DNA from 3 places in the Staphylococcus sp. TCBT05 genome. Region 1 is predicted to be linked to each of the others. Evidence: riboswitches for the same ligand, from Rfam matches in the RefSeq annotation. Region 1 holds a riboswitch; each other region holds the start of a gene.
The links. Region 1 has a riboswitch for thiamine pyrophosphate ahead of ACY191_RS02545 (thiamine phosphate synthase). Riboswitches for the same ligand answer to the same signal wherever they lie in the genome.
Positions count from the first base shown of each region.

Region 2: linked by a shared signal. The riboswitch ahead of thiC (phosphomethylpyrimidine synthase ThiC) and the one ahead of ACY191_RS02545 (thiamine phosphate synthase) in region 1 are both predicted to bind thiamine pyrophosphate.
Region 3: linked by a shared signal. The riboswitch ahead of ACY191_RS10180 (3-oxoacyl-ACP reductase) and the one ahead of ACY191_RS02545 (thiamine phosphate synthase) in region 1 are both predicted to bind thiamine pyrophosphate.

Region 1 is NZ_JBUQDQ010000005.1:553,322-561,228, reverse strand. It holds gene nrdD (anaerobic ribonucleoside-triphosphate reductase) at 1-1,169, opposite strand, end outside; gene ACY191_RS02565 (ThiF family adenylyltransferase) at 1,453-2,451, opposite strand; gene ACY191_RS02560 (thiazole synthase) at 2,451-3,218, opposite strand; gene thiS (sulfur carrier protein ThiS) at 3,220-3,420, opposite strand; gene ACY191_RS02550 (NAD(P)/FAD-dependent oxidoreductase) at 3,404-4,522, opposite strand; gene ACY191_RS02545 (thiamine phosphate synthase) at 4,515-5,099, opposite strand; TPP riboswitch at 5,174-5,283, opposite strand; gene xylB (xylulokinase) at 5,446-6,936, opposite strand; gene ACY191_RS02535 (antibiotic biosynthesis monooxygenase family protein) at 7,115-7,435, shown strand; gene ACY191_RS02530 (AEC family transporter) at 7,649-7,907, opposite strand, start outside.
Region 2 is NZ_JBUQDQ010000005.1:862,158-870,064, forward strand. It holds gene ACY191_RS03835 (helix-turn-helix domain-containing protein) at 1-2,035, opposite strand, end outside; gene ACY191_RS03840 (hypothetical protein) at 2,611-2,877, opposite strand; gene ACY191_RS03845 (haloacid dehalogenase type II) at 3,143-3,820, shown strand; gene ACY191_RS03850 (phosphatase PAP2 family protein) at 4,189-5,091, shown strand; TPP riboswitch at 5,240-5,340, shown strand; gene thiC (phosphomethylpyrimidine synthase ThiC) at 5,447-7,183, shown strand; gene ACY191_RS03860 (GNAT family N-acetyltransferase) at 7,520-7,907, opposite strand, start outside.
Region 3 is NZ_JBUQDQ010000038.1:647,685-655,591, reverse strand. It holds gene smc (chromosome segregation protein SMC) at 1-791, shown strand, start outside; gene ftsY (signal recognition particle-docking protein FtsY) at 788-2,038, shown strand; gene ACY191_RS10195 (putative DNA-binding protein) at 2,025-2,360, shown strand; gene ffh (signal recognition particle protein) at 2,399-3,766, shown strand; gene ACY191_RS10185 (LLM class flavin-dependent oxidoreductase) at 4,140-5,441, opposite strand; gene ACY191_RS10180 (3-oxoacyl-ACP reductase) at 5,464-6,216, opposite strand; TPP riboswitch at 6,326-6,427, opposite strand; gene rpsP (30S ribosomal protein S16) at 6,647-6,913, shown strand; gene rimM (ribosome maturation factor RimM) at 7,306-7,812, shown strand; gene trmD (tRNA (guanosine(37)-N1)-methyltransferase TrmD) at 7,812-7,907, shown strand, end outside.

The DNA of each region.
Region 1 (7,907 bases):
GGTGTTGCTTGTTTAATTCTTTCAATGCGATATACTAATGCATCATGCATAATTTCCATACGCTTATGGAAAATCTTCCAAAATGTCTCGATATCACCATTAGACTCAATAGCAATACGCGGTACATTCAATGTTACGACCCCTAAATTACAACGTCCGTTATTTTCAAAGTTACCATTTTCATCTTTCCAAGATGGTAAAAATGAACGACAACCCATTGGTGCTTTAAAATCACCTAATAGTTCCACAGTTTTATCATAATTTAAAATATCTGGGTACATACGCTTTGTCGAACATTCTAATGCCAATTGTTTGATATCATAATTTGGGTCCTGTTGCTCTAAATTGACACCTCTTTTAATAGAAAATACTAATTTAGGGAAGATTGCAGTAATTCTATTTTTCCCTAATCCTTTAATACGTGTATTTAAGATCGCTTGTTGAATCTTACGGCTATAACAATCTGTTCCTAATCCAAAGCCTAAGGTTACAAATGGTGTCTGACCATTTGAAGTATATAGCGTATTGATTTCATATTCTAAACTTTCAATTGCGTCTTTAATGTCACGTGTAATCTGTTCGTCGATATATGTATCTATATTGTCCTTTGTAACAAATTTTTCTGCTGTTTCGCGGTGCTTTTGCTCATTAAAAATAACATAATGACTTAACAATTCATCTACACGATCAATCGTACATCCACCATATTGACTGCTCGAAACATTTGCTATAATTTGCACTAATTGTGCCGAAGCAGTCTGTATAGATTTAGGTGATGTCACAGTAGCATTACCGATTTGAAAGCCTTCTGACAGCATTTTTTCAGCATCAATTAAACAACAGTTTGTTAATGGCTGAAACGGATGATAATCTAAATCGTGAAAATGTATTTCCCCTTTTTTATGTGCAGTTGCCACATTTTCAGGTAATAAATAATTTAAGGCATAGGATTTAGAGACTACACCTGCCGTCAAATCTCTCATTGTTGAAAATGTTGCACTATCTTTATTAGCATTTTCGTTAACGACCGTTGGGTCCTTTGTTATTAATCGTTTTAAATCTTGTTCAAGTTTGTTCATTTGATCCCCTCTCATTCCTATATGTTGTGTCTTAGTTAAATATAAAACACAATATATAGTGTTTTCAAACTGGATTAGGGCTGTTAACAAATTTGCCAAAACTTTATGAAGGATTATTGAACTTTAGTTGCAATGACAAATTTCTTTTATTTACATAATAAAAAAAGACTAAGTTATCTACAAAGTCACTACGATTGCACTCAATTATTATTCACGGTCAATATTTAAATAAATACTTGAGTACTATCAATCTCCCATACTTTAATCACTATGTTATAAAACATAAAGTTAGAAAATAGGAAATTAGCAGTAGAGTTTAGTCTTTTTAGTGTTTAATGCCTATTCGATTTTTTGATTACAATCATTTAATAGATTATTTAACGCTTTTATTCAAAGTAAGGAAAAGTTGTTGTGCATCCGCTTCTTCGTCTAAGCCGTAAACGTTCATTCTACCATCTTTAAATAATGTCATTTGATAACCTTGATAGGTCATCAACTTAGCAAAGTCATTTTGCTTAACAATTGTAGTAGGTAAGAGCGTTGCATAATTAAACACTGAAGGGTTGAAACGCAATAGATAGGTATTCCCACATTGCTTTTCAACGTGTTTGGTCCTTGGCTGATTTAAATATTCATAGTGTTGTCGTTTACAGACTGGGCACTGATGCTGCTTTAACCCACTAATATTTAATGTCTTCACATCAATAGTAAAGCTATCCATCGTGATTAACTTTTTAGAAAAGCCATGACCAGATAGCCACCTCAATAGTTCAGAAACCTCCATACTAGCAACCTGATAAATAACTGGTGGCAATACACCATTGATTGCACAACTCTCTCCTGTTTGAGGAACGGTCTCTAATAAACATTTAAAGCAAGGTCCCGTATAGTCAATGGCATACACTGAACCTTTACTTCCCACTGCCGCTCCATATATCCAAGGTATTTGGCATTTATGACATGCTTCATTAATAAGAAAGCGCATTGTAAAGTTATCCATTCCATCAATTACGATATCCGGTTGATACGTCTTTAATAAATTTTCAATATTGTTATTAGTGAGCTCTTGATATAGCGCAGTGATTTTCACATTACTATTAATCAACTTTAATTTATTTTCAAGGGCAATTACTTTTGGTTGCAATTGTTCAGCATCCATTTCATCAAATATCGCTTGACGATGTAGGTTGGATGTTTCAACGACATCCATATCAATGATGGTTAGACTGCCTGCACCCATCCGAGTTAATATTTCCGCACAGTGACTCCCCAACGCACCTGCACCAAGTATCATGATATGAGTGTTTTCAAGTCGACTTTGCCCATGTTTACCAAATGGTGCATAAATCGCTTGACGTTGGTATCTTTTCATTATAAAAATCCAATTCCTTCAGTCGGACTAGATGCTTGTGCTGTATATTTCACTGGGATTCTTCCAGCTTCAAAGCTCAATCTACCCGCATTGATACCTAACTTCATCGCTTCTGCCATTTTAACTGGGTCTTCTGCACTTGATATCGCCGTATTTAATAAGATTGCATCAGCGCCTAGTTCCATTGCATGACAAGCATCTTTTGGAGAACCAATCCCAGCATCTACAATCACCGGTACATTTGTACGTTCTATTATATATCTTAAATTCAATGGGTTGTTAATGCCTCTACCCGTTCCTATTGGAGAAGCTAACGGCATAATCGCATGGACACCTAATTCCTCTAATCGTTTAGCTAACACGACATCATTAGAAATATATGGGCATACTGTATAACCTTTTTCCAATAATATTTTACAAGCTTCATAAGTCTCAATTGGATCAGGTAACAGTGTTTCATCATCTCCAATCACCTCAACTTTAATCATGTCACATACACCAGCATGATTCGCAATTTCAGCAATACGTACCGCTTCTTGTGCAGTTTTTGCTCCTGCAGTATTAGGGAAGGTCACAAAATTTGATAAATCCACTTGAGCAAGTGGGTTAGGTAAATCTTTGTCATAAAGGTTCATTCGACGTACTGCAAATGTTAACACCTCAGTTTCTGATGCTTGTATCGCTTGTTGTTGTATATCCTCATTCTCAAATTTGCCAGTACCTAATAATAGTCTCGAATTTAATTTAAATTTACCAATTTCAATCATCTTATCCGCCTCCTACAAACTCTAATAATTCTAAACAATCTTGATCTCTTACCACTTGAACAGGAAACTGTTGTCGTTGAATCAATTCTTCATTGTGTTCAACGATGATTCGATTTTCATCTAATCCCATTTCTTGAATCAATTCTTGAATATTTAACTCTTTGCTAAATTTAAAGCTGTCACCGTTAATAATGCATTGCATTGTCAACACTCCTCTCAATTCTAAAATCTTGTAAATCTTCTGGACGTTGCCCAGTTAATAACCATTCACACATCAAAGCACCAATATATGGCGATAATAAGATTCCATTGCGATAATGCCCTGTGATAACAAACAAATCTTGCGCCACCTCATCCATAACTGGACGTTCTTCTTTACTATAAGGTCGTATTCCGGACCATTCATGTAGCATCTGACTATCTTTTAATTGAGGTACAATAGTCGATGCTTGATGTAAGAGCCAATCTCTTCCTACCGACGACACTCCGACAGAGTAATCATCAAAGTAACTTGTAGCACCAATCATGTAACGGTGTTGTAACTTTGGAATGATATAGCAACCATTCGTCATAAATAACGTTGTATTCAAATTCAATGTTGGGTGTTCTACGAGTAACGCTTCACCTTTGACACCTGTAACATTATGCGATTGTAAGTGGGGTGACACTAACCTACCACTCCATGCACCACCAGCGACGATAACCTTTTTACCATAAAACGAACCATTCTGTGTCTTCACTTTGTAACCTTGTTTAAGTGATTCAATATGATGCACTTCCGTATGATAACAACGTTCCACGTTCCGCCTTTTTATAGACTCAAGCAGTGCTTTCGTATATCGATTAGCATTGACTTGATGATCGTCCGGTATATACATCGCCTGTTTGCCATTGTTCATAACCTTATCGTTGGTCAATTCACATAATCTTGAATCCGTTAGCAACTCAATCTGGTCATTATATTGCTTTAAAAATTGATACTGCAATTGAATGTCATGCGCATCAGCTTTCGAGGCGCTTATTTTAATTAAGCCACTGTTTAAATATTCAATATCTAAAGCGACTTCATCCAATAATTCACTTGCTAGTGTTGGAAACATTTGTTGTGATTTACGCGCGATATGATAGAGCGCTGATTCTTGAGTAAATTCATTTTGTGCACCTAACATCCCACCAGCCTTATACGAGGCATGCATGCCAGGTATATCTCGATCAATTATAGCTACATGGACCGAATGTTCACTCAATGCTCTCGCTACCGACATGCCCATAACACCCGAACCAATAATGATGACATCATACATACGCATGCCACACCTCCTTCAATTGATCTAAATGTGCAACATTATCTTTTTCAAAAAGTGAGATGCCTGCAATACCATCAAAGCCATTTGGCAACTGAGCAATTGTTCGATGATTGATGCCACCTAACGCGACCACTGGAATATCATATTGCAATGCCGCATTAATTTCGTCAGTTGTCCGTGGTGCTATGCCTGGCTTGGATTTCGTTTCAAAGATATGACTAAACAAGACAAAATCTAAACCACGTTGCGCTGCCTCAGCAACCATCCTACTATGATGCGTTGACTTGCTCACCTGAATATGTGGAAAGCGCTGTTTAAAAAATAAATCTTGATTATTATGTTCTTTAAAATGAATCGCGGTTAAAGCACAACGATTTAAAACATCTATATTTTCATGAATAATTACTTTTTCTTTAGGAAATTGATACTGTAGCAACATATTAATCCAATCAACCAATTCGTCTGATGACATTGGAGTTCTAACAATCAAATAATCAATATGTGCTTCAATAGCTAAATAATGCATTATATCCTTTCTTGCTAAATATTTATCTGCTGTTATCGCTACAAACATGCCTTTCACCTCTAATAAATAAAAAAACGTTATTTTTCTGTGTAGAAAAATAACGTTGAATGAACGAATACTAATTGTTTATAACGCCACTTTCCTACGCCAGTACAAACTGGATCAGGTTCAAGGAATCCCTATGTCACTACATCGGTCTCAGCCTTTAATAAAGGCACTTCCAGTGGTTTCTATGAAATTTTAAACTTGCATACGTCACATGTAAATGACATATATAATTAATTTAAACTTAACTCATTATGTATTTATTTTCAAGTTCAACTTAATTCACTTGATAAATTATAAGTTAACTCTATGCTATAGTTTTCAAATTTAATTTTCAAGCAACAAATTTTTATTTTTTTGATAATGACAACAAACTTGAAGTCAATTCACGCGTTTGTGTATATATTTTTTTATACACCTCAAAGTATTGTTGATATTGTTCGTGGTTGTTCTGATTCGGATAGAATACTTGCTCAAAACAGATAAATGACTCCATGATAGCATCTAAATTGTTATACCAATTTAGACCTTTAATCGCGAGTATAGCCGCTCCCATACACGGCCCTTCCTCATACTTCAATCGCTTTACCTTAGCATTAAACATATCTGCTTGTAGTTGTAACCAGAAATCATTTTTAGCGCCTCCACCAATGGCCACCACCTCTGATATTGCCTTACCCTTTGCTCTTAATAGACAAATGGACTCATACAAGGAATAGGTGATACCCTCTATTACTGCACGTGCCATATCACCCCTAGTGTGCAATGCACTGAGCCCGATAAAGCTACCACGTATACTCGAATCTCCATGGGGTGTCCGTTCGCCTGATAAATAAGGCGCAAATAACAAACCATTACTCCCTATATCCGATGCATTTGCCTCTTTAAAAATTTGCTCATATGATACATCAGACAAGATATTACTACGCAACCAATTGAGACTATCACCCGCAGCAAGTGTGACACCCATCACATAGGATTGATTAGGGATAACATGTTTGAAAAAATGCAAATTATGTCGATAATGAGTCTTTGCATTACTATCACAACTTAATACAACACCAGAAGTTCCAATACTACATAGCGTTTGTTCGTCTTTGATAACACCTGCCCCTAAGGCACCACAAGCATTATCTCCTCCACCAGCAAAGACAGCTACATCCTCTTCCAACCCTAATTTCCGAGCTAATTCTGGAGTTACATAGCCAACAAAATCCTCTGATGCCACCAGGTTCGGAAGTATGTGATCTACAGTAAAGTGCGTGGCCAATTCTTTCGACCACGTTTCTAGCACAGGATCTAAGAGCAGAGTGCTCGATGCATCCGAATACTCCATATGAAGATTGCCCGTCAATTTATATCTAACATAGTCTTTGGGTAATAAAAATGTAGCAATTTGCGCCCAGTTTTCAGGTTCATTTGCTTTAATCCATAATAATTTCGTTAACGTAAATCCTTCTAAAACAGGATTTTCTAACACATAGTCCCCCAATTTCTGCCTTATTTCTACGCATTGTTCAGTCGTTCTAGTATCGTTCCATAAGATTGCATTACGAATAGGTTGATTGTGTTGATCAAGTATTACAAGACTGTGCATTTGACCAGATAATGATATACCATGTACCTTAACATTCGCCATTTCCGGATCTTGTAGTATTTTTTTAATACACTGAATCGTCGCACTTACCCAATCATCAGGTCGTTGTTCATTATATCCTGCTTGAGGTTGAATCATTTTTAAATCTTCGCTCACAGTTTGTATGACCTTTCCTTGCCTACTTACAGCTATAACCTTTACAGAACCAGTGCCTATATCAATTCCTAATACTGCATCAATCACGCGCATCGTCCCTTTTCAAAGTATTTTTTTGATAAAAAATAGCATGTTATACGTTTTAATTTTTTATACGACATATTTATAACACGTTTAAATAAAAAATCAAATTCAATTAAAATTACTAGAGAAAAAAATTTAAAAGTGCTAGCATTAATAAATATTTAACTTTAGGAGGAAATACATGTTTATTACAGAAGTCGCATTTTCTACAAATAAAGAAAATGAAGATAGATTATACAATAAAGCCAAAAAGAATTTAGCTGAATTAAACGACAACGTTAAAGGGCTCATTGATGCTGAAGTGTGGACGAAATCAAAGGCTGATGAAGTTGAATATGTCATTGTTAGTAAGTGGCAAGAGAAAAAAGATTTCCAAACTTGGGTAGCAAGACCTGAACACGTCGAAGAACATAAAGAAATGAATAAAAAAATTAAAAGCGGCGAAAGTGAACCAAGTCCATTCAAAAAAGTATTAAAGCAATATTCTGTTGTAAAATTTTAAATTTATAGCATTTTAATATAATATCTAAAGTTGTACTTAAACATATGCTTTAGATATAAAGAAATGGAGCAGTACAGATGTCGATTGGACAAATCGATTTACTGATACTACTCCATTTTTTCGTACATATTCCTATGTTAGATTATGCTTAAGTATTTCTTGAACACTGCATATTCAGCATAAATTCACTGCATATGAGTTCATTAATTCGGTTTAAAATAATAACTTTGAGCAGTAGATGACCACAACAACTGTCACAGAACTTAATAACGTGGATAAAAAGACAATTTCAGCTGCTAACTCTGGGTGATTATCATATTCTTGGGCAATCACAGAACTATTGACAGACGTTGGCATCGCAGAAGTGATGAATAACGCTTGAGCAATCACACCCTCAAGTCCCATCAATTCAATAATTCCCCAGGCAATAATTGGTCCAATTACTAGTCTTATAAAAATAAAGGCATATGCT
Region 2 (7,907 bases), 310 kb from region 1:
TAGATAATGGTAGTTTATTGCTATGCAAAGTTAACGTAGCTAAAGGATGATTAGATTGATTTATTTGTTGTAATACTTGTGGATCAATAAACGTATGGTTCAATTGCGCAGAAATCATATTCGTAATCAATCCGTGTTCAGGATTTAAAATTCTATTAAATACAAAATACTCATTTGTATAAGGTGTCGTAACGGACATAACTAAAGGCGCTGTATTTGTTAATGCATTATTTTTGTTAATGAGTAACATATGAAAATCACTATTCACCTTACAAACAATGCCGTTTGGTAAGCGCAATATATATTGATCAATAAATGGTGCTAATAAACTATAAATATAAACAATTGGCATCGTATTTTGATGTTGATCTATAAGCATGACCTGATCATCATCAGCTGCATAAAGTGGAAAGCCGATTCCAGCTATTTTCCCATTTAAGTCTAATAAAAGGCGAGATAATAATATATGTGATTCACTTATACTATTTTCGTAGTATTTTAATAAACTGCTATAAGTCACATTGTTAATAATTAATTTATTTGAATGTGGTACTAGATAACTAATAAATTGCATAAATGTTTGCTTTAAGTCAGAACAGGGCTGAATAAATTTGTTGTGAATTAATTCATGAAATAACTTGAGATCACTATTAATATAATAATTAGTTGCAGGATACATTGTGATTGCATTGATTATTTCAGGTATCGTTTGATATTCAGTTAAAAGATTATCTATTACAATACCTATGCCCATATTGCGATATCTCTGAGTTAGTAATTGCATGATAGATTGGAAGTATTCGTCTTCCCAATTTGCAGGATTAAATATCAATGTCAAATACCTTAATATAGATTGACGTTTATCTGTTTTGGCCAATGGCCTGATAATTGCGTTATGTATGGAATGGAAATGATCAACTGTTGCAACGGTTAATGTAACTTTAAAGTCATTACTTGCTAACCGCTGGATAATATTTAACAATTTCTGTAACTCTAAATTATTAAGATATTTAATGTCTACATTATGAATGTGTAAATTCACTTTCGAGAAATTTTCCGCAATCAATAACTCAAAATGGCTTTCTGAAAAATTAATCAGTTCATATAAATTGTTTAGTTGAATTACGTTAACCATCGGTTCAAAGTAATTGTTAAATTGTAAGTCATCTAAATTTATATTAGAAATTACATTGTTCTTTAATTTAATATTCTGTTTTAGTTGAGATAAATATTTCGAAATATATTCAACGTCTGTATGAATTTTGACAGGGTGATCGCCTTTCATACTACGATAGTGATAAATAAATTTTTTTGGAGGCATATGAACAAAATTTTTAAAATGCTTTGAATAGGTACTCACATTAGTAAAGCTAAAATGTGTTGCAGTCTCATGTATAGATTTACTATGTTGTACTAAATCATACAAGGATAATGCGACTTTTAAGGATGATACATAAAACTTAAAATTTATATTGAGCATTCTTGAGAACATAATAGAAATATATGATTGTGAAATGAAGAATTTTTTTGAGACATCTTGTGTAGTTAAATGCTCATGTATATTTAAATTAACGTAGCGAATTAATTTTTGTGCCAGTAAATTTTTGGTTCGTAAAGTAGGTACATAAGTAGTATGTAATGTGACTTTGGCTTCCTTTAACAAAAAATCAACAATGTCTGCTACGTAATGTAACTGACCATTGGTCAAATAGGCTTCATTATATAAAATTTGTAATACCAAAGTTCTGAATTGATCAGTATTACGAATTTGTGCAAAATCAAAATAACAATTGGATAAAAATTGCTCTTGTTCAAAAAATATGGGAAGTGGAATCTTTAATTCGACAACATCATCTAATTTAATCATTTGATATAAATCTGAATTATTTATAATTAATCCATTATCAACGGACAAAATAATCCCATTTAAATTAACCTTACATGGTTTATTTAATGGAAGTAGTATAATAATTTGGTTTATGCAGCGCGTAAATTCAGTTGAATAATCTTTTCTTACAGTTAATGAGCTAATCATAAATACCACCTAAGTCAGAAATTAGAACTATCAGTTAATAGTAATAAAATCATTGTACATCTGTAATAAGAAAAAAGAATGATAATCCCACATTATTATTAAAGTGACGATATAAATTAATAAATAGCACTTTTGCGGAGAATTTTTCAAAAATTGTAAGTAAATTAATAATAATTTGAAGTGGTGTAGTAATAAACGTATAATCTTAGCATTAATATGTTAAAAGATAAAAAAAGAGATCTAAAAACACTGCCTGAAAGTGACTTTAGATCTCTTATTATTTTCGTCCATAGGAACGAAGTTATACTGAGAATGTTGTGTTATTTACTTTGTTTAAATGGGTGCATAAAGTTTAATTCTGGGAATGGAATATAACTATGATGATAGATGGCAAGTTAAATAGCCGTTTATAACACATAAAATACATCCTCACACAATATTATATAACTAATAATCTTCTAATACAATATACAATTATTTTGTTATTTAATTTATTCTGGACTTTAACTGAGCTGTTTGCTATTAAGGGTACACGAATTGTCAGATTAAACGAATGAGAAAACTTATAATAAGATTTATTTGCTGTCTTTTCTATATAGATCATATGCTTTGTAAAGAAATAAAATAATCGTAATGACTAAGAATAGAGTAAATAGACCATTGAAGATGGAATTGCTATAAATTTTAAAAATTGTAATAGAACTTAAGCCTTCTAAAAATACTGAACCGGTTGTTTTAATTTCAAAAAGATCAAATGCAAGTAGCGTTAATGAGATAAGCGTCATGTATCCGAGCGTAATAATAAAGAGGTTAAACAAATCGACGAAAAATATTTTTCTCATAACAACCAGCCTCCTCTCTTACTTTTATATTGCCAACTAATCAATGATTTAAAGCTTGGTTTAATATAATTTACATAAAATTTACAATCAATAATTAGGTGGTATACAGAGTGGTTGTCGAACAAATATAATATTTATTGATAATAAATTAACTAAAATTACAAGATTCGTAAACAAATTTAATTCTAAATTGTTTTGAATGTGTGTTTATTGTGTAAAATAATAAGTAAGTTTCATTTTTATGGAGTTGCAGAGGAGGGAAAGTATGTATAAGGCTATTATTTTTGATGTGTATGGTACTTTGTTTGATATGGATTCATTAAAAAATGAAATGATTGAGTTTGATGAAGATACTGCAACAAAGATTACTAAGTTATGGCAAAAGACTCAATTAAGACATATGTTTATGAGGCAGGTTATGCAAAGATATATCCCTTTTGATGAATTGACGAAAGACTCACTACGACATACTTTAAATGTTTATGATATTCAATATAATAGAGAAGATATTAATAGATTGTTTGAAGCGTTTTTTAATTTAAATTATTACAAGGAGATACCTAAATCATTAGCCAATTTAAGAGATAAAAATATTGATGTAGGTATACTATCAAATGGTAATGATAATATGTTAATGCCACTCATAGATAATTCAGAACTAGGTGGTTATATCGACACACTTATTAGTGTTAATGAAATTAAACAATATAAACCGAGTGCTGCAAGTTATGCACTTGTATTAGAGTATTATCATATGAATAGAGAAGATATATTATTTGTCTCTTCAAACTCATGGGATATTACTGGTGCTAGTAACTTTGGATTTGATACAGCTTGGGTAAATCGAACAAATAAAAAGTTTGATGTAAACGGTCCAACACCAACGATAACGGTAAGTAATGTAAGCGAAATGGTGAAATGGCTAGAGTTAAATCATAAATAAAAAAGCAGTAAAATTCATGTTTAAGTCGACATGAATTTACTGCTTTTTTTATATTTAGCGAAGCTAAATATGCTTATAAAAATAAGGAGAACTTTAAAATTAAAAAAACTATATTCGCTACACAAATAATATATCATGAATAAATGATATTGTGACCTAACAGTTATGTCACATTTAGAATTTCATTATGGAATTTAGGCTTCCAATAATATAAAAAGATTGCAGTTATCTCTACAAAGATCATGAAAATTTTAGTTAATTCAAACATACATAAGCATAAAATGGGTATGGTTAAGCAGTAATAAAATTCATGAATAATAAAATAGTTATTAAAATTATTATTAAAAGATATTAATTAGGAGGGCATCATGGTTATTTCAAAAAGGTTCACAGCAATTGCATTACCTGTATTTTGCATTATTTTAGTACTCGCTTTATTTATTGATTTGCCAGTATCTAAACATTTTATGAATCAAAATTCAATCTTTGGGACAGTATTTCAAGATTTAGGTCTTTTTCCGCCAACTGTTATTTTGATTCTTTCAATGATTATTTTGAATTTTTATGTGTTTTCAAAGTTTGAAAGTAAATTGATTAAATATATCATTTTATTTTTATCTTTTATTTATACTTTGATAAAAACTAATACTTTGGTATCTGAAACATTTAAATATATCTTTGCAACAATGGACAATATTGAACGACATAAGCCATTAGGTGTGGCTAGTAATGAAGGTGATACCAGTAATGCATTACCAATGGGGCTAAGTTTCTTAATCACATTCATTTTACTTATGTTAATTACATTATTTGTTACAAAATTTTGGTTACAACAAGTTACTCAAACAGAGATAGAAAGATTAGTTCGCGTTGCATTTGTTAGCTTTTTTGTATTATTAGTAGGATTAGAAACGATTGATAGTTTGAAGGAATTATGGGGGCGAGCAAGACCTTATGAAATTGGTCATGACGGCGCACATTTTACAAATTGGCTTACAATCAATGGTAATACTGGTCACAGTTCATTTCCATCTGGTCATACAACTGATGCGGCTTATTTAATGTTTTGGGCATTTTACTTTAAAACACGTGTTGCCCAAAAGCGTATGTTTATTATTGCATTTATGTTTACTATTATCATGTGTGTGAGTCGTTTGCGTATTGGTGCACATTTCTTAGGCGATGTAACCATGGCCTTTACATTAATTACTTTATTGATGATAGCAGCAGATTATATGATTTATAAATGGAATGCAAAACACTTACATTAAAATAGAACAGAACATTAATATAAGTACCTAGGATTCTATTTGTTAAACAGAATCCTAGGTTTTTATTGTACTAGATTATGTTTATATTAATTTTCAAATTTATTTGTAATTATTTTTTATTAGTGTTAAGTTTAATTTAGAATTTAATAAGAATTGCTAGGGGTGCTTGTTAGCTGAAAGAGACATTAGTCTCAACCCTTTGAACCTGATCTGGTTAGTACCAGCGTAGGGAAGCAGAAAAGTACAGTATAAATGGAAAGTCTATAGAGTAGACTTTTATTTACTGTCGCTTCACTAAATATGTGATTTTCGACCAGGTCTCCTAGCAATAATAAAATGCTAAGGAGTTTTTTTTATGAAACAAGAAAAAATAGAATTAAAAAAGCAATTTCCATCAAGTCAAAGGATTTGGGTGAGTGGAGAAGATCCAGATATTCAAGTTCCATTTAGAGAGATACAACTTTCACCAACAGTAACAGAAGAAGGAACAACGGTTAACAAACCGGTGTTAGTCTATGACACTGCAGGACCATATCATGATACTAGTTATACAGTTGACGTGCAAAAAGGTATACCCAAATTAAGAACACCATGGATAGAAGATAGAAATGATACATTGGAATATGAAGGTAGGAAAATTGTCTCACTGGATAACGGATTTAAATCTAATAATCATAAAAAATTTGTCGAGACACCATTTAAATATCAACCGAAAAAGGCAAAAACAGGACAAAATGTTACACAAATGCATTATGCGAAACAAGGTATTATCACGAAAGAAATGAAATTTGTAGCTAAACGAGAAGATGTCTCACCTGAATATGTGCGTTCAGAAATTGCACGAGGACGTGCGATTATTCCTAATAATGTCAATCACCCTGAATCAGAACCAATGATTATAGGTAAAAACTTTCAAGTGAAAATAAATGCTAATATTGGTAATTCGGCAGTCAGTTCTTCTATAGAAGCTGAAATAGAAAAGTTGGTTTGGGGCATTCATTGGGGGGCAGATACGATTATGGATTTATCTACTGGTAAAAATATCCATGCTACGAGAGAATATCTATTGAGAAATTCACCTGTTCCTGTTGGCACTGTGCCTATCTATCAAGCATTAGAAAAGGTAGATGGTTCTGCTAAGGACTTAACTTGGGAAATTTATCGCGATACTTTAATTGAACAAGCAGAACAAGGCGTTGACTACTTCACGATACACGCAGGCGTATTATTACGTTATGTCCCGACAACAGTGGATAGATTAACTGGTATTGTTTCAAGAGGTGGATCTATCATGGCACAATGGTGTTTAGCGCATCATGAAGAAAGCTTTTTATATACACATTTTGAAGAAATTTGTGAAATAATGAGCCGTTATGATATTGCAATTTCTCTTGGAGATGGATTAAGACCCGGGTCAATATATGATGCAAATGATGAGAGCCAAATTCTGGAATTAAAGACATTAGGGGAATTAACTGCAATAGCTTGGGAATATGACGTACAAGTGATGATTGAAGGGCCAGGACATGTTCCGATGCATAAAATAAAGGAAAATCAAGACTTAGCTGATTTCCATTGTCAAGAAGCGCCTTTTTACACATTAGGTCCATTAACAACAGATATTGCACCAGCCTATGACCATATTACGTCTGCAATCGGGGCAGCCCAAATTGCTAGTTATGGTACAGCAATGCTTTGTTATGTTACTCCAAAAGAGCATCTGGGATTACCTAATAAAGACGATGTGAGAGAAGGTGTTGTCACGTATAAGATTGCAGCACATGCAGCTGACTTGGCAAAAGGTGTCAAAGGAGCACAACAAAGAGATGATGAAATTAGTAGAGCACGATTTGAATTTAGATGGTACGATCAATTTAATCTGTCGCTAGATCCTGATAAGGCACGTTCATATCATGATGAAACACTACCTGCTGAAGCAGCAAAGGTTGCCCATTTCTGCAGTATGTGTGGGCCTAAATTCTGTTCGATGCGTATCTCTCACGATTTAAGAAAGCACAATGATTTAAAAGAAGAAGGATTGAAACAAAAGTCTGAAGAATTTGTTTCAAAAGGTAGTAGGATTTACCGTTAGAGATAGAGTTTTGGGCGAAAATTCCCATTCTTAAAATAAGAGAACTATGCTATGAAGTGATGCTCCCTTTAAAGTAGTTACTGAAAAACGTAAACTTTGAAGGGAGCTTTTTATGATCCCAAAAGAAAATGAGCTTTACTCAAATATAACCACAGCGCATTATAAATTATATAATAATAGCGGTATAAAATATTGAGAAGTATTAGGTCGAGACTCCTAAGGAAGCAGTGTCAGTTGAAGGCCGAGGCTGAGACGGCATCTTAGGAAAGTGAGATAATAATATAAATATTGTAAAGTAAATCTTCTAGCTAAAAGTCTGAATGTATATAGCACAAATTAATGTTTCGTACTTTGAGAAGGATTTAAATCTAATTGATAGAATGCTAAATCTAACCATTTATCAAATTTATAACCTACATTTTGAATGGTTCCAGAATGTTTGAATTTAAATTTTTTATGCAAGTAAATACTATAATCATTCGTAGCGTCAATGCCTGCAACAAGTGTTCTATAGCCATTATTACGAGCAGTTTGGATGATTTCAGCCAGCAATTGTGATGCAATCCCTTTTCCTCTATGATGTTTATTTACATAAATAGAGTGTTCAATAGAATATTGATAAGCGGGCCAATCTCTAAATGTACCATAAGTAGCGAAGGCTATCGCTTCACCTCTTTCATCGTATACAAGAACAGGCTCTTGTTTATTAAGTTTATTTTCAAAC
Region 3 (7,907 bases), on a different contig from region 1:
TTAAATCTGAACAGTCACGTTTAGATGTCCTTATTAATCATGCGATTGATCATTTAAGCGAAACATACCATTTAACTTACGAACGTGCGAGTGAACTATATGAATTAGATGATGATATTGAAGCGCTTCGTAAAAAGGTGAAACTAACTAAAATGTCAATTGAGGAACTTGGACCAGTCAATTTAAATGCAATTGAACAATTTGAAGAAATAAACTCTAGATATACCTTCTTAAACGAGCAACGTACAGATTTAAGAGCAGCTAAAACGACACTAGAACAAATAATAGAAGAGATGGACCAGGAAGTTAAAGACCGCTTTAAAGAAACATTCCATGCAGTACAAGGTTATTTTGCTGAGGTCTTCAAGTCATTATTTGGTGGCGGCCAAGCAGAATTGCGTCTGACAGATGATGATTATTTAACTGCAGGTGTAGATATAATCGTACAGCCACCTGGTAAAAAATTACAACATCTCTCGTTACTTAGTGGTGGAGAACGTGCTCTAAGTGCAATTGCCTTATTATTCGCTATCTTACAAGTACGCTCAGCGCCATTTGTAATATTAGATGAAGTAGAAGCAGCTTTGGATGAGGCAAACGTTATTCGCTATGCGCAATATTTGAAAGACTTATCAGATCAAACACAGTTTATAGTTATAACGCATAGAAAAGGAACGATGGAATATTCAGATTGCTTATATGGTGTTACAATGCAAGAATCAGGTGTTTCTAAATTGGTAAGCGTGAATTTAAATACGATAGATAAAGTCATGGAGGAGGAACAAGCATGAGCTTTTTCAAACGATTAAAGGATAAATTTTCGGGTTCAAGTGAAGAACCAAAGCAACAAGAAGAATTAGAACAATTAGAATCAGACGGACAGCCTCAAGAAGATTCAGAGGTTGCTGAACAAGTTGAGCAAAAGGAAAAGAAGAAACCGAAAAAGTTAAAAGAAGCAGACTTTGATGAAGATGGTTTGATTTCGATTGAAGACTTTGAAGAAATAGAAGCACAGCAATTAGGTGCTAAGTTTAGAGCTGGTTTAGAAAAATCTCGTGAAAATTTCCAAGCCCAACTTAACAACTTAATCGCGCGTTACCGTAAAGTAGATGAAGACTTCTTTGAAGCATTAGAAGAAATGTTAATTACGGCAGATGTCGGATTTAATACTGTAATGCAATTAGTTGAAGAATTACGCGATGAAGCAAAGCGTAGAAATATCACTGAGACTGAAGATTTACGTGAAGTTATTGTTGAAAAAATTGTTGAAATTTATCATCAAGACGATGAACATTCAGAAGTCATGAATCTAGAAGATGGTAGATTGAATGTCATCTTAATGGTTGGTGTCAATGGTGTTGGTAAAACAACAACAATTGGTAAATTAGCACATCGATATCAAGCTGAAGGTAAAAAGGTAATGCTTGCCGCAGGTGATACGTTTAGAGCAGGTGCAATAGAGCAACTTAAGGTTTGGGGAGAGCGTGTTGGTGTAGAAGTGACGAGCCAAAGTGAAGGTTCAGATCCTGCTGCAGTGATGTATGATGCAATTAATGCAGCCAAAAGTAAGGGTGTCGATATCTTAATCTGTGATACAGCTGGACGTTTACAAAATAAATCCAACCTAATGAATGAGCTTGAAAAAGTTAAACGTGTCATTGGTCGTGCAGTACCTGATGCTCCTCATGAAGTCTTGTTGTGCTTAGATGCAACGACAGGTCAAAACGCACTTTCACAAGCTAAATCATTCAAAGAAGTTACAAACGTGACAGGTATTGTGCTAACGAAACTTGACGGAACTGCTAAAGGTGGTATTGTATTAGCGATTAGAAATGAGCTCCACATACCTGTTAAATATGTTGGATTAGGTGAAAAATTAGATGATTTACAACCATTTAACCCAGAAAGTTATGTTTACGGTTTATTTGCAGATATGATTGAACAAAATGTAGAAGTGTCTGAAGATGGGGATAGTGAGTTGACGTCTGATCAACTTAACACTGGTTCAGTAGAAGGTCGATCAGATGAGCCAAAATAATGATTTAATTAAAACGATTAGAATGAATTACTTGTTTGATTTTTATCAAGCACTATTAACAAAGAAACAACGCAATTATCTCGAATTATTTTATTTGCAAGATTATTCGTTGAGTGAAATTGCTGATACGTTTGATGTGAGTCGACAAGCAGTGTATGATAATATTAGAAGAACTGGCGACCTAGTTGAAGATTATGAGACAAAGTTAGGTTTATATAAAAATTTTGAATTAAGACAAGAAATATACGAACAGATGAAATTAAATGTAAATGATTCTGAGAAGATTAAACAATATATACAAGCTTTGGAAGATTTAGAATAAGCATAAATTAATATAAAGCAAAAAGGAGGGTATTTGATATGGCATTTGAAGGATTATCCGATCGCTTGCAAGACACAATGCAAAAGATTCGAGGCAAAGGTAAAGTAACTGAAGCCGATATTAAGGTTATGATGCGAGAAGTGCGATTGGCGTTATTAGAAGCCGATGTTAACTTTAAAGTTGTTAAGGAATTTATCAAAACTGTATCAGATAGAGCTTTAGGATCAGATGTAATGAAGTCATTAACACCTGGTCAACAAGTAATCAAAATCGTACAAGAGGAACTGACTCAATTGATGGGTGGGGAAAACTCAACGATAACAATGGCAAATAAACCACCAACAGTAGTTATGATGGTAGGTTTACAAGGTGCAGGGAAAACAACTACAGCTGGTAAGTTAGCGTTATTAATGCGAAAGAAATATAATAAAAAACCATTGCTCGTAGCAGCTGATATCTATAGACCTGCAGCAATTGACCAATTGCAAACCGTTGGTAAGCAAATTGATATTCCTGTTTATAGTGAAGGAGATCAAGTTAAACCACAACAAATTGTCGAAAATGCAATTCAACATGCTAAAGCAGAGCATTTGGATTTTGTAATTATTGATACAGCTGGACGTTTACACGTTGATGAAGCGTTAATGCAAGAATTAACAGATGTTAAAGAAATTACGAAACCGAATGAAATTATGTTAGTTGTGGATGCCATGACAGGTCAAGACGCAGTAAATGTAGCGCAATCATTTGATGAGCAACTTGAATTAACAGGCGTAACACTGACTAAATTAGATGGTGATACACGTGGTGGGGCAGCACTCTCAATTCGTTCTGTAACTCAAAAACCTATTAAATTTGTGGGTATGAGTGAAAAATTAGATGGATTGGAACCATTCCATCCGGAAAGAATGGCTTCAAGAATACTTGGTATGGGTGATGTGCTAAGTTTAATTGAAAAGGCTCAACAAGATGTCGATGCTGATAAAGCTAAGGATCTTGAGAAGAAAATGCGCACTTCATCATTTACGCTTGAGGATTTCTTGGAACAATTAGACCAAGTCAAAAACCTGGGTCCGCTTGATGATATTATGAAAATGATTCCTGGAATGAACAAGATGAAAGGTATCAATAACTTAAATATGGATGAGAAACAGATCGACCATATTAAAGCGATTATTCAATCTATGACACCGGCTGAACGTAATGATCCAGATAGTTTAAATGTATCACGTAAGAAACGTATTGCTAAAGGTTCAGGACGTTCAGTACAAGAAGTGAACAGATTGATGAAACAATTTAATGATATGAAGAAAATGATGAAACAATTTTCTGGTGGCGGAAAAGGTAAAAAAGGTAAACGTAAGCAAATGGAGAATATGTTAAATGGTATGAACTTACCATTCTAATTCAATTTGCTTAGTAGTTTAGTCCTAGAAGATATTTAACCGTTTAACAATCAATAAAGTGCGATAAACAATGTTAGTGCTTGATGATAGTTGAATCCACTAACCTAATTCTGCAATATTACTATTAATTTGAAAAAGAGAAATCCCTTCAAGGTAATCAATGATTTGATAACTTTGAAGGGGTTTTTTATTTATGTTTTGTATTCATATTGCTGATTTATCTATGGAATTATTACTATTAATGTGAGTAATAAACCAATGGTTATCAAGAACAATAGTACACTTGTTATTGTAATGCTACTACATGTAATCATAGTTAATTATACTAATTGAATGCATTGTATTTCAATGTGTTAAAGTTACAGAAATATTTTTACAAAAGTCCAAGATTTTCTCTAAATGTAGTCCCTTCATATTCAATGCGATAAAGTCCTCGTTTTTGTAATTCAGGTACGATATAATCAACGAAATCTTCTAAACTATTAGGGAACACCGGTGGCATTAAGTTAAAACCGTCTGCAACACCAGCATTAAACCATCTTTCCATTTCGTCAACGATTTGAGTAGGTGTACCTATCAACGTTAAATGTCCGCCACCAGCGCTAAGGTAACCCAATAATTCACGCAGTGTAGGATTTTTATCATTGATAATTTCTAGTACAGTTTGGTAACGACCTTTGGGTCCTGTAAAGTTCTCTACAGGTGGTAATGGTGGAATAGGTTCGTCTAAATCCCAACTATGACAATCTTGGCGAATAAAGAACTTTAATTGATTTAATGCTGTATCAATGGCTAAGGACTCGTCCAATTGACGTTTTTTGGCGTAAGCTTCAGCATAAGTTTCTCCGACATAGGTAACTAAACCTGGATACACCTTTAAGCTGTTCGTTGGTTTTCCAACCGATGTTAATTTGTTATTTAATTTTTGGCGAAATGCTGTAGCTTGCTTTAGGTTCCAAGCGACTGCATAGACAGCATCTGCATACTTAGTTGCTAGCGTGATACCTTGATCTGAGGCACCAGCTTGCATTGCAATGGGTTTGCCTTGAGGACTTCCAGGTGTTGTTAGTGGTCCTTGGACATCGAAATAATGACCTTTAAAATGAATTGGCTGAATTGCATCAGCGTTGATTAAAGTATTTTCTGCTTTATTATGTAAGAAATCTGCCGTTGTCCACGAATCTAACAACAGATTCATGACTTGAGCGAATTCGTCTGCTTTTTCATAGCGCGTATCATGATCTGGTAGACGCTCCATACTGTGGTTTGCTGCTTCTAAATCAGTCATAGATGTTACTAAGTTCCAACCTGCACGTCCGTTACTCATATGATCAATACTTAAGAGTTGTCTAGCTGCTGTATATGGATTAGCAAAGGTACTGGAAATCGTTGCAACTAAGCCAACGTGTTGCGTAACTTGGGCTATTGCAGCTAAATTGACCAAAGGGTCAAACCAAAATGCGGGCATATCACTTGGTGATTGTGCTGGAAAAGATTGATTATCTGCAAAAAATATCGCATCAAATAATCCACGTTCTGTAATTTGAGCTAATGATTGATAATACGAGATATCTCCTATACGTTCAACACTTGAATTGCTCATACGCCAAGCCGCTTGATGATGACCGCATCCATAAATTAGTACACCGATGTTAAGTTGACGAGTTTGTGTCATAAGATGATTCATCCTCCATTTCTTAATTCATTGTTAATCCACCATCAACTGTAAAGTTCTGACCGGTTATCCCTTTAGCTTGATCAGAAATGAGGTAGCTTACCATATTTGCTACATCTTGAGGTGATGTGACTTGTCTTAATGGCGTGGTTTGAGCAATAAGATCAAATACTTCTTGTGTCGTCACTGCACTTGCGTCAGTCGTCTTTAGTAAACCGCCAGATACAACATTTGCATTAATACCATATTGACCTAATTCAGCGGCGATATTTCGTGTGAATCCTATTAAACCTGCTTTTGCAGTGGTATATTCATGGTAGGGTACGACTGGATTTTGATAAAGGTTTGTACCAATCGAAACAATTGTTCCTGTTTCTCTTGTGATAAATTGTTTAATGACTGCTTGAGTCACATTGAATGCTCCTTTTAACGTGCCGTCGAGTTGTTGTTGATAGTCATCCCAACTTAAATCTATAAATGCTTTTTGTGCTGTGGGGTCAAATTTAAATCCTACAAGCGCATTATTTACCACCGCATCTATTTGCCCAAAATGTTCTGTTGCATGTGCAATCATTTCATCAACTTGGTTTCTATCAGTAATATCTGCTGGTAAAGCGATAGCCTGTGATTCACCAATTTCACGTACGAGTTGTTTAGCTAAGTCTTTACTTTTAAAATAATTTATAATTACATTATGACCTTGTGTAGCTAATGTTCTTGCTATCGTTGCACCTAACCCTCTGCTACTACCTGTGATTAAAATTGTTTTAGTCATATATTCACCTCATCATTGATTTATTAAATAAAAAAATACACAACCCTCTCTAGGAAAGTTGTGTATCAAAAAGTATATGAATACGTCAAAAAAGACTATCAGTTTCATTATCATATTGGTAACACTTTCCTACGCTAGTCTTAGCTAGATCAGGTTCGAAGGGTTTGAGTTTTGCTCATCTCAGTTTTAAAAAACACCCCTAGTGCATGCGTTATTTAATTTAACTTCAATGTATAGCTTTTAATAAAGCATGTCAAGTTGTGCAAAAGTTTAAATTTAAATACAAATCAGGTGATTGACTAAAAGTCACAGTTTAAAAATATAGATTCAATATTGGTAAAGAAAAAACTCTTTACAAAGTACTACAGAACTGTTAATATTATTTCTTGTAGAAAATAAAAATATTAAGAACATAAAGGAGAGAATATAAATGGCAGTTAAATTACGTTTAACACGTTTAGGTTCAAAAAGAAATCCATTCTATCGTATTGTAGCAGCTGATGCTCGTGCGCCACGTGACGGTCGTAACATCGAACAAATCGGTACTTACAACCCTAACAATGTAAATGCACCAGAAGTTAAAATCGACGAAGAATTAGCATTAAAATGGTTATCACAAGGTGCAAAACCAACTGATACTGTACGTAACATCTTATCAAGAGAAGGTATCTTGAAAAAATTCGACGAACAAAAATAATAATAAATCGAACGTATTGATTTATTTTAAATATGTTAGAACTAGAAGGTTATAACATAGTCTAGAAGATGATTTTTACTTTTATCTAAAGTAGAAATCATCTTTTTTTATTGGTCAATATTGAATTTGAAGGCTAAACGGTAAATAGGGTGATTTAAGCCGTAATATTAAGCTTAGAAATAAAATACTTATTGCCTGAAATTAGCGGCTTGCTAATAAGAAATACTGTATTAGTTGTTCGAGTTACTTGAATAATTTTTATTTATTTTAGTAAACACTACTTCTATACGATAACGTATTACAGCTATCTCAATCCATGTTATAATGGATTACGAATTTTATTTAGTTTCATTACCTATGAAGATAGTTGTAATGATGACGGAGGAAAAATAATGAAAGTTGAAATTGGTAAATTTGTAAACACACATGGTGTTAAAGGTGAAATTAAGATTAAATCACATTCTGATTTTACAGATACTCGATTCCAACCGGGAGAATCTGTAATAATTCAAGCTGAGGGTAAAGAAGCAGAAACGTTTAAGATTAGTAGCCACAGAATGCATAAAGGCTTGCATATGCTTAAGTTTGAAGGAATTAATAATATTAATGATATAGAATATTTAAAGGGTGCAACATTATTACAAGAACGTGATCATGATGAGATAGAATTAGCCGAACATGAATATTTCTATTCAGATATAATAGGTTGTACTGTATTTGATGATGAAGGAACTGCAATTGGACGTGTGACAGAAATATTTGAAACTGGTGCTAACGATGTTTGGGTTGTTAAAGGTAATAAAGAATATCTTATTCCGTATATTGCTGATGTGGTTAAAGATGTCGATGTGGAAGGTAGAAGTATCACAATAACACCAATGGAAGGATTGTTAGATTAATGAAAATAGATTTTTTAACACTTTTTCCAGAAATGTTTGAGGGCGTTTTGAGTCATTCGATTTTAAAACGTGCTCAAGAGAAATCAGTGTTACAG